2 regions of the Lysinibacillus sp. ACHW1.5 genome follow, and region 1 is predicted to be linked to the other one. Evidence: a T-box and tRNA genes for the amino acid it is inferred to sense, from the RefSeq annotation. Region 1 holds a T-box; the other holds one or more tRNA genes.
What was found. A T-box is a leader RNA that pairs with one kind of tRNA and senses whether it is charged. The one in region 1 lies ahead of ileS (isoleucine--tRNA ligase), so its partner is inferred to be a tRNA-Ile.
Positions count from the first base shown of each region.

Region 2: it encodes a tRNA-Ile, which carries the amino acid that the T-box ahead of ileS (isoleucine--tRNA ligase) is inferred to sense. The anticodon was not compared.

Region 1 is NZ_CP091777.1:939,746-944,663, forward strand. It holds gene L6W14_RS04335 (PRC-barrel domain-containing protein) at 1-218, shown strand, start outside; gene L6W14_RS04340 (YggS family pyridoxal phosphate-dependent enzyme) at 338-1,042, shown strand; gene L6W14_RS04345 (cell division protein SepF) at 1,026-1,523, shown strand; gene L6W14_RS04350 (YggT family protein) at 1,544-1,825, shown strand; gene L6W14_RS04355 (YlmH family RNA-binding protein) at 1,995-2,783, shown strand; gene L6W14_RS04360 (DivIVA domain-containing protein) at 2,879-3,403, shown strand; T-box leader at 3,500-3,723, shown strand; gene ileS (isoleucine--tRNA ligase) at 3,836-4,918, shown strand, end outside.
Region 2 is NZ_CP091777.1:3,519,130-3,524,047, reverse strand. It holds gene L6W14_RS17650 (cysteine desulfurase family protein) at 1-201, shown strand, start outside; rRNA gene rrf (5S ribosomal RNA) at 480-595, shown strand; tRNA gene L6W14_RS17640 (tRNA-Val) at 606-681, shown strand; tRNA gene L6W14_RS17635 (tRNA-Thr) at 685-760, shown strand; tRNA gene L6W14_RS17630 (tRNA-Lys) at 768-843, shown strand; tRNA gene L6W14_RS17625 (tRNA-Leu) at 861-945, shown strand; tRNA gene L6W14_RS17620 (tRNA-Gly) at 982-1,056, shown strand; tRNA gene L6W14_RS17615 (tRNA-Leu) at 1,062-1,150, shown strand; tRNA gene L6W14_RS17610 (tRNA-Arg) at 1,159-1,235, shown strand; tRNA gene L6W14_RS17605 (tRNA-Pro) at 1,245-1,321, shown strand; tRNA gene L6W14_RS17600 (tRNA-Ala) at 1,337-1,412, shown strand; tRNA gene L6W14_RS17595 (tRNA-Met) at 1,441-1,514, shown strand; tRNA gene L6W14_RS17590 (tRNA-Ile) at 1,522-1,598, shown strand; tRNA gene L6W14_RS17585 (tRNA-Ser) at 1,614-1,706, shown strand; tRNA gene L6W14_RS17580 (tRNA-Met) at 1,760-1,834, shown strand; tRNA gene L6W14_RS17575 (tRNA-Asp) at 1,838-1,913, shown strand; tRNA gene L6W14_RS17570 (tRNA-Phe) at 1,972-2,047, shown strand; tRNA gene L6W14_RS17565 (tRNA-Gly) at 2,053-2,126, shown strand; tRNA gene L6W14_RS17560 (tRNA-Ile) at 2,128-2,204, shown strand; tRNA gene L6W14_RS17555 (tRNA-Asn) at 2,209-2,285, shown strand; tRNA gene L6W14_RS17550 (tRNA-Ser) at 2,297-2,387, shown strand; tRNA gene L6W14_RS17545 (tRNA-Glu) at 2,390-2,461, shown strand; gene L6W14_RS17540 (ABC transporter ATP-binding protein) at 2,601-3,395, opposite strand; gene L6W14_RS17535 (FecCD family ABC transporter permease) at 3,411-4,466, opposite strand; gene L6W14_RS17530 (FecCD family ABC transporter permease) at 4,466-4,918, opposite strand, start outside.

The sequences.
Region 1 (4,918 bases):
AACAAAAAGAAGTCATTGAAGCAGGAAATGGACGATTTATAGGCTTTGTAATAGATGCTGAAGTATCAAAAGAAACAGGCTATGTGACAGCATTTTTGATTGCAGAGCCTCGCAAATATCTTGGTTTTTTTAAAGGTGAAGAGTCTGTGAGAAAAGTGTATATGAAGGATGTGCTTGTTGTTGGTAAGGATGTCATTTTAGTCAAAGCCCTTTCCTAAGACATAGGCACATTAAAATTGTGAGAATTGTATGCTGACATAGGTCAGGCTATTCATTGATAAATCAAGCATTGCTTGTTACAATAAAAGAAACTATTGTTGTAAAGTTGGGAAAAACAGTGACAAAAATCTTAACAAATTTAAACAAACTAAATGATTTAATAACAGCAGCAGAAAAAAAAGGGAATCGTGAGGGCGAAAAAGTCCAAATAATTGCCGTGACGAAGGAAGTTTCTGTTGAAAGAACACAAGAAGCAATTGAAGCAGGGCTCACTCATTTAGGAGAAAACAGACCAGAGGGCTTACATCGTAAAATTACTGAGATACATGCTGATGTTCATTGGCATTACATTGGGTCGCTTCAAACACGTAAAGTAAAACAAGTGATTAACAGCATTGATTATTTACACTCCTTAGATCGTTTGATTTTGGCAGAAGAAATTGAAAAAAGAGCCGAACAACCTGTTAAATGTTTTGTACAAGTAAATATTTCTGGTGAAGAATCAAAACATGGTTTAACTATCGAAGAAGTTTTGCCTTTTGTAGAAGCATTAAAAGGTTTTACGAAGATTCAAGTTGTAGGTTTAATGACTATGGCACCAAACACCGAAAACGAAGCAATTATTCGCTCTGTTTTCAAGCAATTAAAACAATGTCAACAGCAAATAGCCGAGCAAGGATTCGCACACGCACCTTGTACCGAGTTATCAATGGGCATGTCTAATGACTTTGAAATTGCGGTAGAGGAAGGGGCTACTTTTGTTCGAGTCGGAACGGCTCTTGTTGGAAATGAAAGAGGGGAACAGGATGAGCATGAAAAATAAGATTAAAAACTTCTTTTACCTTGAAGAAGAATTAGAAGAAGAAATCACGCAAGCTCCTATTCAGCAACAACAACCCATACAACAACAGCAACCGATTCATTCAGTTAAGCCAAAAAAAATGATGAAAGAACGCAAAGCACCTATTCATGAAATCATGCCACAAAGCACAGCAACTCCTAATAACATTGTCAGTTTGCAGGCAGCTATGAGTTCTAAGGGAGCAAAAGTTGTTTTAATAGAACCGAGAGTTTATGCAGAAGCACAAGATATCGCAGAGCATTTAAAAAATAAACGTGCAACAATTGTCAATTTGCAACGTATCGAAAGAGAGCAAGGCAAACGCATTATTGATTTTTTAAGTGGCACAGTCTATGCTCTTGCTGGAGATATTCAACGTATTGGTAAAGATATCTTCCTTTGTACGCCAGATAATGTAGAAGTGACTGGTGAAATTACAAACTTTATTTTAGACGATAATTAATAGCGAGGATTGTAGTTTATATGACTTTTTTTATTATACTTGGTTATGTATCATTAGCATTTAAGATTTACTCATTCATGCTAATTGCATATATCTTAATGTCTTGGGTGCCTGCCGCTCAAAATTCAGCAATTGGTCGCATGCTTGAAAAAGTTTGTGAGCCATATTTAGGTATTTTTAGGAAATTCATTCCGCCTCTTGGTATGATTGATATTTCGCCAATTGTGGCCATCTTTATGCTGAATTTTATAGAAAGAGGGCTTTATATAGTCATTCAGAAAATATATTTTATGTTCGCTTAGAAATAAATCCTCACGTTTTGGTGGGGATTTTTTATTTATTTTAATTATCCTCGCTACAAAGCGACTAATAAAAAATATTAAAACAATGACGTCCAAACGTTATGAATTGGGAATACTAAGTTTCCAACTAACAAAGCAAAAAGGAACTAGTGAAAGAGGAGACAACAAGATGGAACACTTAATCCAGCATTTTCGAAAAGATGAACAGCCCTTTATTGAACAGGTAATAAGCTGGCAGCGTGAGGTTGAAGATCGTTATGCGCCTAAGCTGACAGATTTTCTTGATCCAAGACAGCGTTTTATTGTGACATCGATTATCGGGCAAGATGATACGCTAAAAACTGCATGCACAGGTTTATTTGAAGAGGCGGAGAGGCAGCGTATGCTTATTTTTCCTACTTACTATGAAGTGATAGAGGAGGACTTTCAGTTAGTGGCATTTACGATTCAATATCCAGTGAAATTTGTCCAATTACGACATCCTGATGTTTTAGGTGCGTTGCTTTCATTAGGTTTAAACCGTGGCAAGTTTGGTGATATTCGGGTAAATGATCAGCAGGTGCAATTCGTTGTAGCCCAAGAGGTAGCAGAATATGTTCGGTTACATTTAACAGGTATTGGTAAAGTTAAGGTGCATATTGAGTCTTTAAAAGAAGCGGATTCCCTTATTGTAAATGAGGAAGAATGGTTGGAGGAATCTCATACAGTATCTTCCATGCGCTTAGATGTAATTATTGCGACTGTATTAAATGTATCACGCCAAAAAGCTCAAGCTTTAATAACTGGAAAAAAAGTTCGTGTAAATTGGACAGAAAGAGATACAGTTGCTTTTGAATTACAGGAGGGAGATATTTTATCGATACGTGGAAGTGGACGGATGAAAATTATTATGACTGAAGGCCGAACTAAAAAAGATAAAATCCGTCTTCAAGTCGGTCGATTGGCCCAAAAAAGCTGAAAGTGAAGTAAATTTCATTAATTTTTACTGCTAAGTTGTCGGAACAATTGTATAATAGAAATTACGAATGTACATGTAAAGGAGAGAAGGATTGTATGCCATTATCACCTATTGATATACATAATAAGGAGTTTACAAAAGCCTTCAGAGGTTATGCTGAAGATGAAGTAAATGAATTTTTAGATCAGATTATTAAAGACTATGAAATTCTGCTTCGTGAAAAAAAAGAGGTTGATAAGCAATTAGAGATGGCTTTAGAACAAGCGAGACATTTCAACTCCTTAGAAGAAACTTTGCAGAAGTCTATTGTCGTTGCACAAGAAGCGGCTGATGAAGTGAGAAGAAATTCTCAAAAAGAGGCAAAACTCATTGTAAAAGAAGCTGAAAAAAATGCTGATCGAATTGTCAATGAAGCTTTGACGAAGGCTCGTAAGGTGACGATTGAAATTGATGAGCTTAAAAAGCAATCTAAGGTATTTCGTAATCGTTTCAAGATGCTTGTAGAAGCACAGCTGGATTTACTTAATGCAGATGACTGGGATCATTTGCTGCAATATGATATCGATTTAACAGAAATTCAAGCATCTGTTGAAGAAGCACAGGATTCTGAGGATATTTAACTTTTCTTTTTAATTGCTGTAATTGACAAATGAAACTTGACGCGATTGTTTGAATTTCATATACTTTGTAATAGTAATTATTTTGAACAGATATGCATAAAAGCAGAGACGAAGACAGTATTTGTTAGGCGTTGTTAAGCGATTTGGGGACAGTGAGAGCCCAAACATACAACTAGCATTGAACATCACTTCTGAGCTAAATAACTGAAAAAAGTAGGTTATTTCGTGATGCACGACGTTAAACGTGCTTTTAAGAGGTAGTGCAATTTTTTGTACTACAATTAGGGTGGTACCGCGAGTAGAAGCTTCTCGTCCCTTAGTGGGATTGAGGGCTTTTTTTGTTTGTTTCCGAATCGTTTTAGATAAGTTTGCCAATAACTGTCTTATGAGAAAAATGTCTACCTGTTTGTGTAAAATAAAGGAGGAATTTTAATGGTTGAATACAAAGATACTTTATTAATGCCAAAAACAGATTTCCCAATGCGTGGAAATTTACCGGCAAATGAGCCAAAAATGCAAGAAAAATGGAATGGCATGGATATTAACAAATTACAGATGGAACGTACGGAAGGTCGACCAGAATTTGTTCTACATGATGGTCCTCCCTATGCAAATGGTGATATCCATATCGGCCATGCTCTAAATAAAGTATTGAAGGATATGATTACACGTCATCGCTCCATGACTGGCTACCATGTCAATTATATTCCAGGTTGGGATACACATGGTTTACCAATTGAGCAAGCATTGACTAACAAAGGTGTAAAACGCAAAGAGATGTCAGTAGCAGCATTCCGCCAACTTTGTGAAGAGTATGCTTATGAGCAAATTGACAATCAACGTGCCCAATTCCGCCGTCTAGGCATTCGAGGTGATTGGGAAAATCCATATATTACATTAAAGCCTGAGTTTGAAGCTCGTCAAATTGAAGTATTCGGTAAAATGGCGGAAAAAGGTTATATCTATAAAGGGTTAAAGCCGGTTTATTGGTCTCCTTCTTCTGAATCTGCTTTGGCGGAAGCTGAAATTGAATATAAGGACATCAAATCTCCATCCATTTATGTAAGCTTTGCAATTAAGGATGCGAAGGGTGTTGTTCCAGCAGATGCTAAATTTATCATTTGGACAACAACACCATGGACATTACCAGCAAACTTAGGGATTTCTTTGAATCCTGAATTTATCTATGTAGTAGTTGCAGTGGCTAATAAAAAATTCATCATTGCCAAAGAGTTATTAGAGTCAGTGGCAACTACGCTTGGATGGGTAGACTATGAGGTTGTCCAAGAGGTAAAAGGAGAGGCATTAGATCGTATTGTAGCACAACATCCATTCTACGATCGTGAATCGCTTATTATGGTAGGTGAACACGTAACTGCTGAAGCGGGTACAGGTTGTGTTCATACAGCCCCAGGGCATGGTGAAGACGATTATCATATTGGTAAACAGTATGGTTTAGGTATTCTTAGCCCTCTTGATAATAGTGGCTGTTATACAGATGAAGCACCTGGTTTT
Region 2 (4,918 bases), 2.0 Mb from region 1:
GTTCTTTTAAAGTTAAATGAGGCGGGAATCTGTATCTCTACAGGTAGTGCATGTGATATTCGTAGTAAATCGGGAACAAAGGCTATTCTATCAATGGGATTCTCTTTGGAAGCGGCACGCCAATTTTTTAGAATATCTTTTGGTCCCGCCACTACACTTGAGGATATTGTAAAATTAAAAATAGAGCTTTCAAATATTTAATGAATAGACGAGTGAAGGATTATCTATATTCTTCACTTGTATTGAAATAGATTATAAGCTAATAATATCGGCCAAATAAAATAATTGTTTTCTTTTGAACCAACAATTGCTATAATATTTTGCAGGGCAATATTTTCTCTTACTTAACAAAAATATCTTTAAAAAGTAATAATTTCTTTTTTTTATAAAAAAGTATTGCACAATGTTAGAAAACGTTATACAATAATTCTTGTCTTGAAGGACAGGTAAACAACTTCAAAACAAGATACATAACAAAGTCTAGTGATGATGGCAAAGAGGTCACACCCGTTCCCATACCGAACACGGAAGTTAAGCTCTTTAGCGCCGATGGTAGTTGGGGGCTTCCCCCTGTGAGAGTAGGACGTCGCTAGGCATAATACCCAGGAGGATTAGCTCAGCTGGGAGAGCATCTGCCTTACAAGCAGAGGGTCGGCGGTTCGAGCCCGTCATCCTCCACCATATGCCGGTTTAGCTCAGCAGGTAGAGCAACTGACTTGTAATCAGTAGGTCGTGGGTTCGATTCCTATAGCCGGCACCATTTTTTCGAGCCATTAGCTCAGTTGGTAGAGCATCTGACTTTTAATCAGAGGGTCGAAGGTTCGAGTCCTTCATGGCTCACCATTTTTAAATAATAATAAGCGGGTGTGGCGGAATTGGCAGACGCACTAGACTTAGGATCTAGCGCCGCAAGGCGTGGGGGTTCGACTCCCTTCACCCGCACCATTATTTTCATTGCCAGATAAAAAAGCTTATGCACATGCGGAAGTAGTTCAGTGGTAGAACACCACCTTGCCAAGGTGGGGGTCGCGAGTTCGAACCTCGTCTTCCGCTCCAAATGTGCCGGGGTGGCGGAACTGGCAGACGCACAGGACTTAAAATCCTGCGGTAGGTGACTACCGTACCGGTTCGATTCCGGTCCTCGGCACCATTTTAAATGCGCCCGTAGCTCAATTGGATAGAGCGTCTGACTACGGATCAGAAGGTTATGGGTTCGACTCCTGTCGGGCGCGCCATAAGAACAACGGGAAGTAGCTCAGCTTGGTAGAGCACTTGGTTTGGGACCAAGGGGTCGCAGGTTCGAATCCTGTCTTCCCGACCATTTCCAAAAAATTATGGGGCCTTAGCTCAGCTGGGAGAGCGCCTGCCTTGCACGCAGGAGGTCAGCGGTTCGATCCCGCTAGGCTCCACCATAAGTAAATTAACCAGTATAAAGATCCTGGCGGCGTAGCTCAGCTGGCTAGAGCGTACGGTTCATACCCGTAAGGTCGGGGGTTCGATCCCCTCTGCCGCCATCTTAAAGGACCTTTAGCTCAGTTGGTTAGAGCAGACGGCTCATAACCGTCCGGTCGCAGGTTCGAGTCCTGCAAGGTCCACCATTTATATATTGTAACGGAGGTATACCCAAGTCTGGCTGAAGGGATCGGTCTTGAAAACCGACAGGCGGGTAACACCGCGCGGGGGTTCGAATCCCTCTACCTCCTCCAGTTTTAAATTTTTATAAATGGTGCTTTAAAAACTCGAAACAACATAAAATTATCGCGGGGTGGAGCAGTGGTAGCTCGTCGGGCTCATAACCCGAAGGTCGTTGGTTCAAATCCGGCCCCCGCAACCAAAAGGTCCCGTGGTGTAGCGGTTAACATGCCTGCCTGTCACGCAGGAGATCGCCGGTTCGATCCCGGTCGGGACCGCCATTTTTAAAATAAAAGTCATGAGAAGCAAAAGAGTGAGAAAGCTTAGCATGGACGAAATGGGTCAGTAGCTCAGTTGGTAGAGCATTAGATTGAAGCTCTAAGTGTCGGCGGTTCGATTCCGTCCTGACCCACCATTTATGCGGGTGTAGTTTAATGGTAAAACCTCAGCCTTCCAAGCTGATGTCGTGGGTTCGATTCCCATCACCCGCTCCAAGGGCCTATAGCTCAGCTGGTTAGAGCGCACGCCTGATAAGCGTGAGGTCGATGGTTCGAGTCCATTTAGGCCCACCATTATTCCGAAGTAGCTCAGTTGGTAGTAGCACCTGACTGTTAATCAGGTTGTCGCAGGTTCGAGTCCTGCCTTCGGAGCCATTTTTTATTTTGGGGAAGTACTCAAGAGGCTGAAGAGGCGCCCCTGCTAAGGGTGTAGGTCGGGTAACCGGCGCGAGGGTTCAAATCCCTCCTTCTCCGCCATGGGCCCGTTGGTCAAGTGGTTAAGACACCGCCCTTTCACGGCGGTAACACGGGTTCGAATCCCGTACGGGTCATACTAAGTGCAGTAGATGAATTTACATCTACTGCACTTTTTAATTTACTTGATATTTAGATTTATAACTTAGCTATAATAAATGAAAGCCTACACAGAATGATTAAACTGTGTAGGCTTGTTTTTTTTTAAAATAGTGATTAAATTTTTCGTCCTTTTCCATATGGGATGCAAAGAGGTGTACCAAAGATTGGATCTGTCGTCATTTGGCAATCAAGGTCAAACACATGATTAACTAAATCAGTGGTCATAATTTCTTCTGGTTTCCCTTGACGATAGACACCACGGTCACGCACTGTAATAATATGATCGGCATAGCGACAAGCAAGATTAATATCATGTAGGACCATAATAATAGTTCGCTTTTGCTGTTGGTTCAATTCGTATAGTAAATCTAAAACGTCTATTTGATGAGTTAAATCTAAGTATGTCGTAGGCTCGTCTAAAAGAATGATATCTGTATCTTGAGCAAGCGTCATAGCTATCCAAGCACGTTGACGTTGTCCTCCTGATAGCTCATCTACTGGTCTATCTTGTAAATGCTCAGTGCCTGTAGCTTTTAAAGCGTTTAAAACGATTTCTTCATCCTTTTCAGTCCACTGTTGTCGCCAACTCTGGTAAGGATAGCGACCTTGTTTCACAAGTTGTAGGACAGTTAACCCTTCTGGTGCAACAGGAGATTGAGGAAGAATAGAGAGGTTTTTAGCCACTTGTTTTGTTGATAATTTAAAAATATCCTCACCGTCTAATAAAACGGAGCCTTTTTTAGGTTTTAATAATCGAGCAATGGAGCGTAAGAGTGTGGATTTTCCACAGCCATTCGCTCCGATTAATACAGTAATTTCATTCAAAGGAATAGATAAATTGAGATCTTCGATAATATTAAAATCACCATAACTTAATGTTAGGGATTTGGTTAATAAAGATTCAGTCATGTAGTATAGACTCCTTTATTTTTTAGGGTTTCTAAATAATAAATAGATAAAGTAAGGAGCACCGATAGCAGCAGTAAAGACGCCTGCGGGTACTTCTAATGGGCTAAATGCTGTACGACCTATAATATCTGCAACCATTACAAGCAATGCACCAATTGCAGCGGATGCTGGAATAAGTACACCGAACGATGAACCAACAATGCGTCGTGCAATATGAGGAGCCATTAATCCTACAAACCCAATAGCACCAGCAAATGCTATGGCACTCGCTACTAAACTGGAACATAATAGAATTAAGTAAAGGCGTGTTTTTTGAACAGGCTGCCCTAGGCTTGATGCTGTATCATCACCTAATTCTTGAACATTTAACTGCCGAGTAATAAAAAAGGTTATAAGTAGAAGTACAATAATCAATGGAACAACGATTTGTACTTGATCCCAATCCGAACTTTTGACACTACCCGTAATCCATTTATTCGCTTCACTTGCTTGATAAATTGGGCCGATAATCATTAACATTGTAGTAATTGCTTGCATGAATGCCGACACGCTAATACCGATTAAGACAAGACGATTTGGTGTGACACCATCTTTCCAAGCAAATAGGTAGACTATACATCCGACGATAGTAGCACCTATGAATCCTGCTAATGGCAACCACTCTATACTAACTGTTAAAGAGTGATTAGAATCACTGAAAATGGCTAAGAAACCAACAACCGCTGCCCCACCACCAGCAGATATGCCGATTATATCAGGTGAGGCAAGTGGATTTTTAATGATTCCTTGTAAAACTGCACCTGCGACGGCTAACGCCATTCCAGCAAACAAGGCCATGAAAATTCGAGGCATTCGAAAATCAATAATAATCAGTTGATCAAAATCTGAGCCGTAACCAAAAAAAGCTTGTAAAACTTTAAATGGATTGATGAATGAATCACCAAATGATGCACTAAGAAAGAACACGGCAAGAGTTAGTATGCAAATCACTGTTAATTTTTTTATAGCTTGTACATCTATTAAAAATGAAATTTTTTGTTGAAGTAAACGAATTGTTTTTACATGTTTCATTATTTTTTTCCACCTTTTCGCGCAAGGTAAATAAAGAATGGTGTGCCAATCATAGCAGTCATGACGCCTACTGGAACTTCTTGTGGCATGATAATATAACGAGCCGCAACATCAGCCAGCAATAAAAGTATCCCCCCAAGTAAAGCAGCCATAGGAATAAGCCATCGATGATCAGTGCCGACAAACTTGCGCGCAAAATGGGGAACGACAATCCCTATAAAACCAATGGGGCCAGCAATTGCAACTGCTCCCCCTGCTAAAAAAATAACAATAAGACCGACCAATATCTTCATAAGTCCTAAACGTAAACCAAGACCTCTTGCTACATCATCGCCAAGAGCGAGAATATTCATTTTGGGGGAAATGATGAGGGCAGCAATCCACCCAATTACTAGATATGGTAGAACAGATAGTAGAATTTCAAGTTTTCTACCTTGTACAGAACCTGCTAA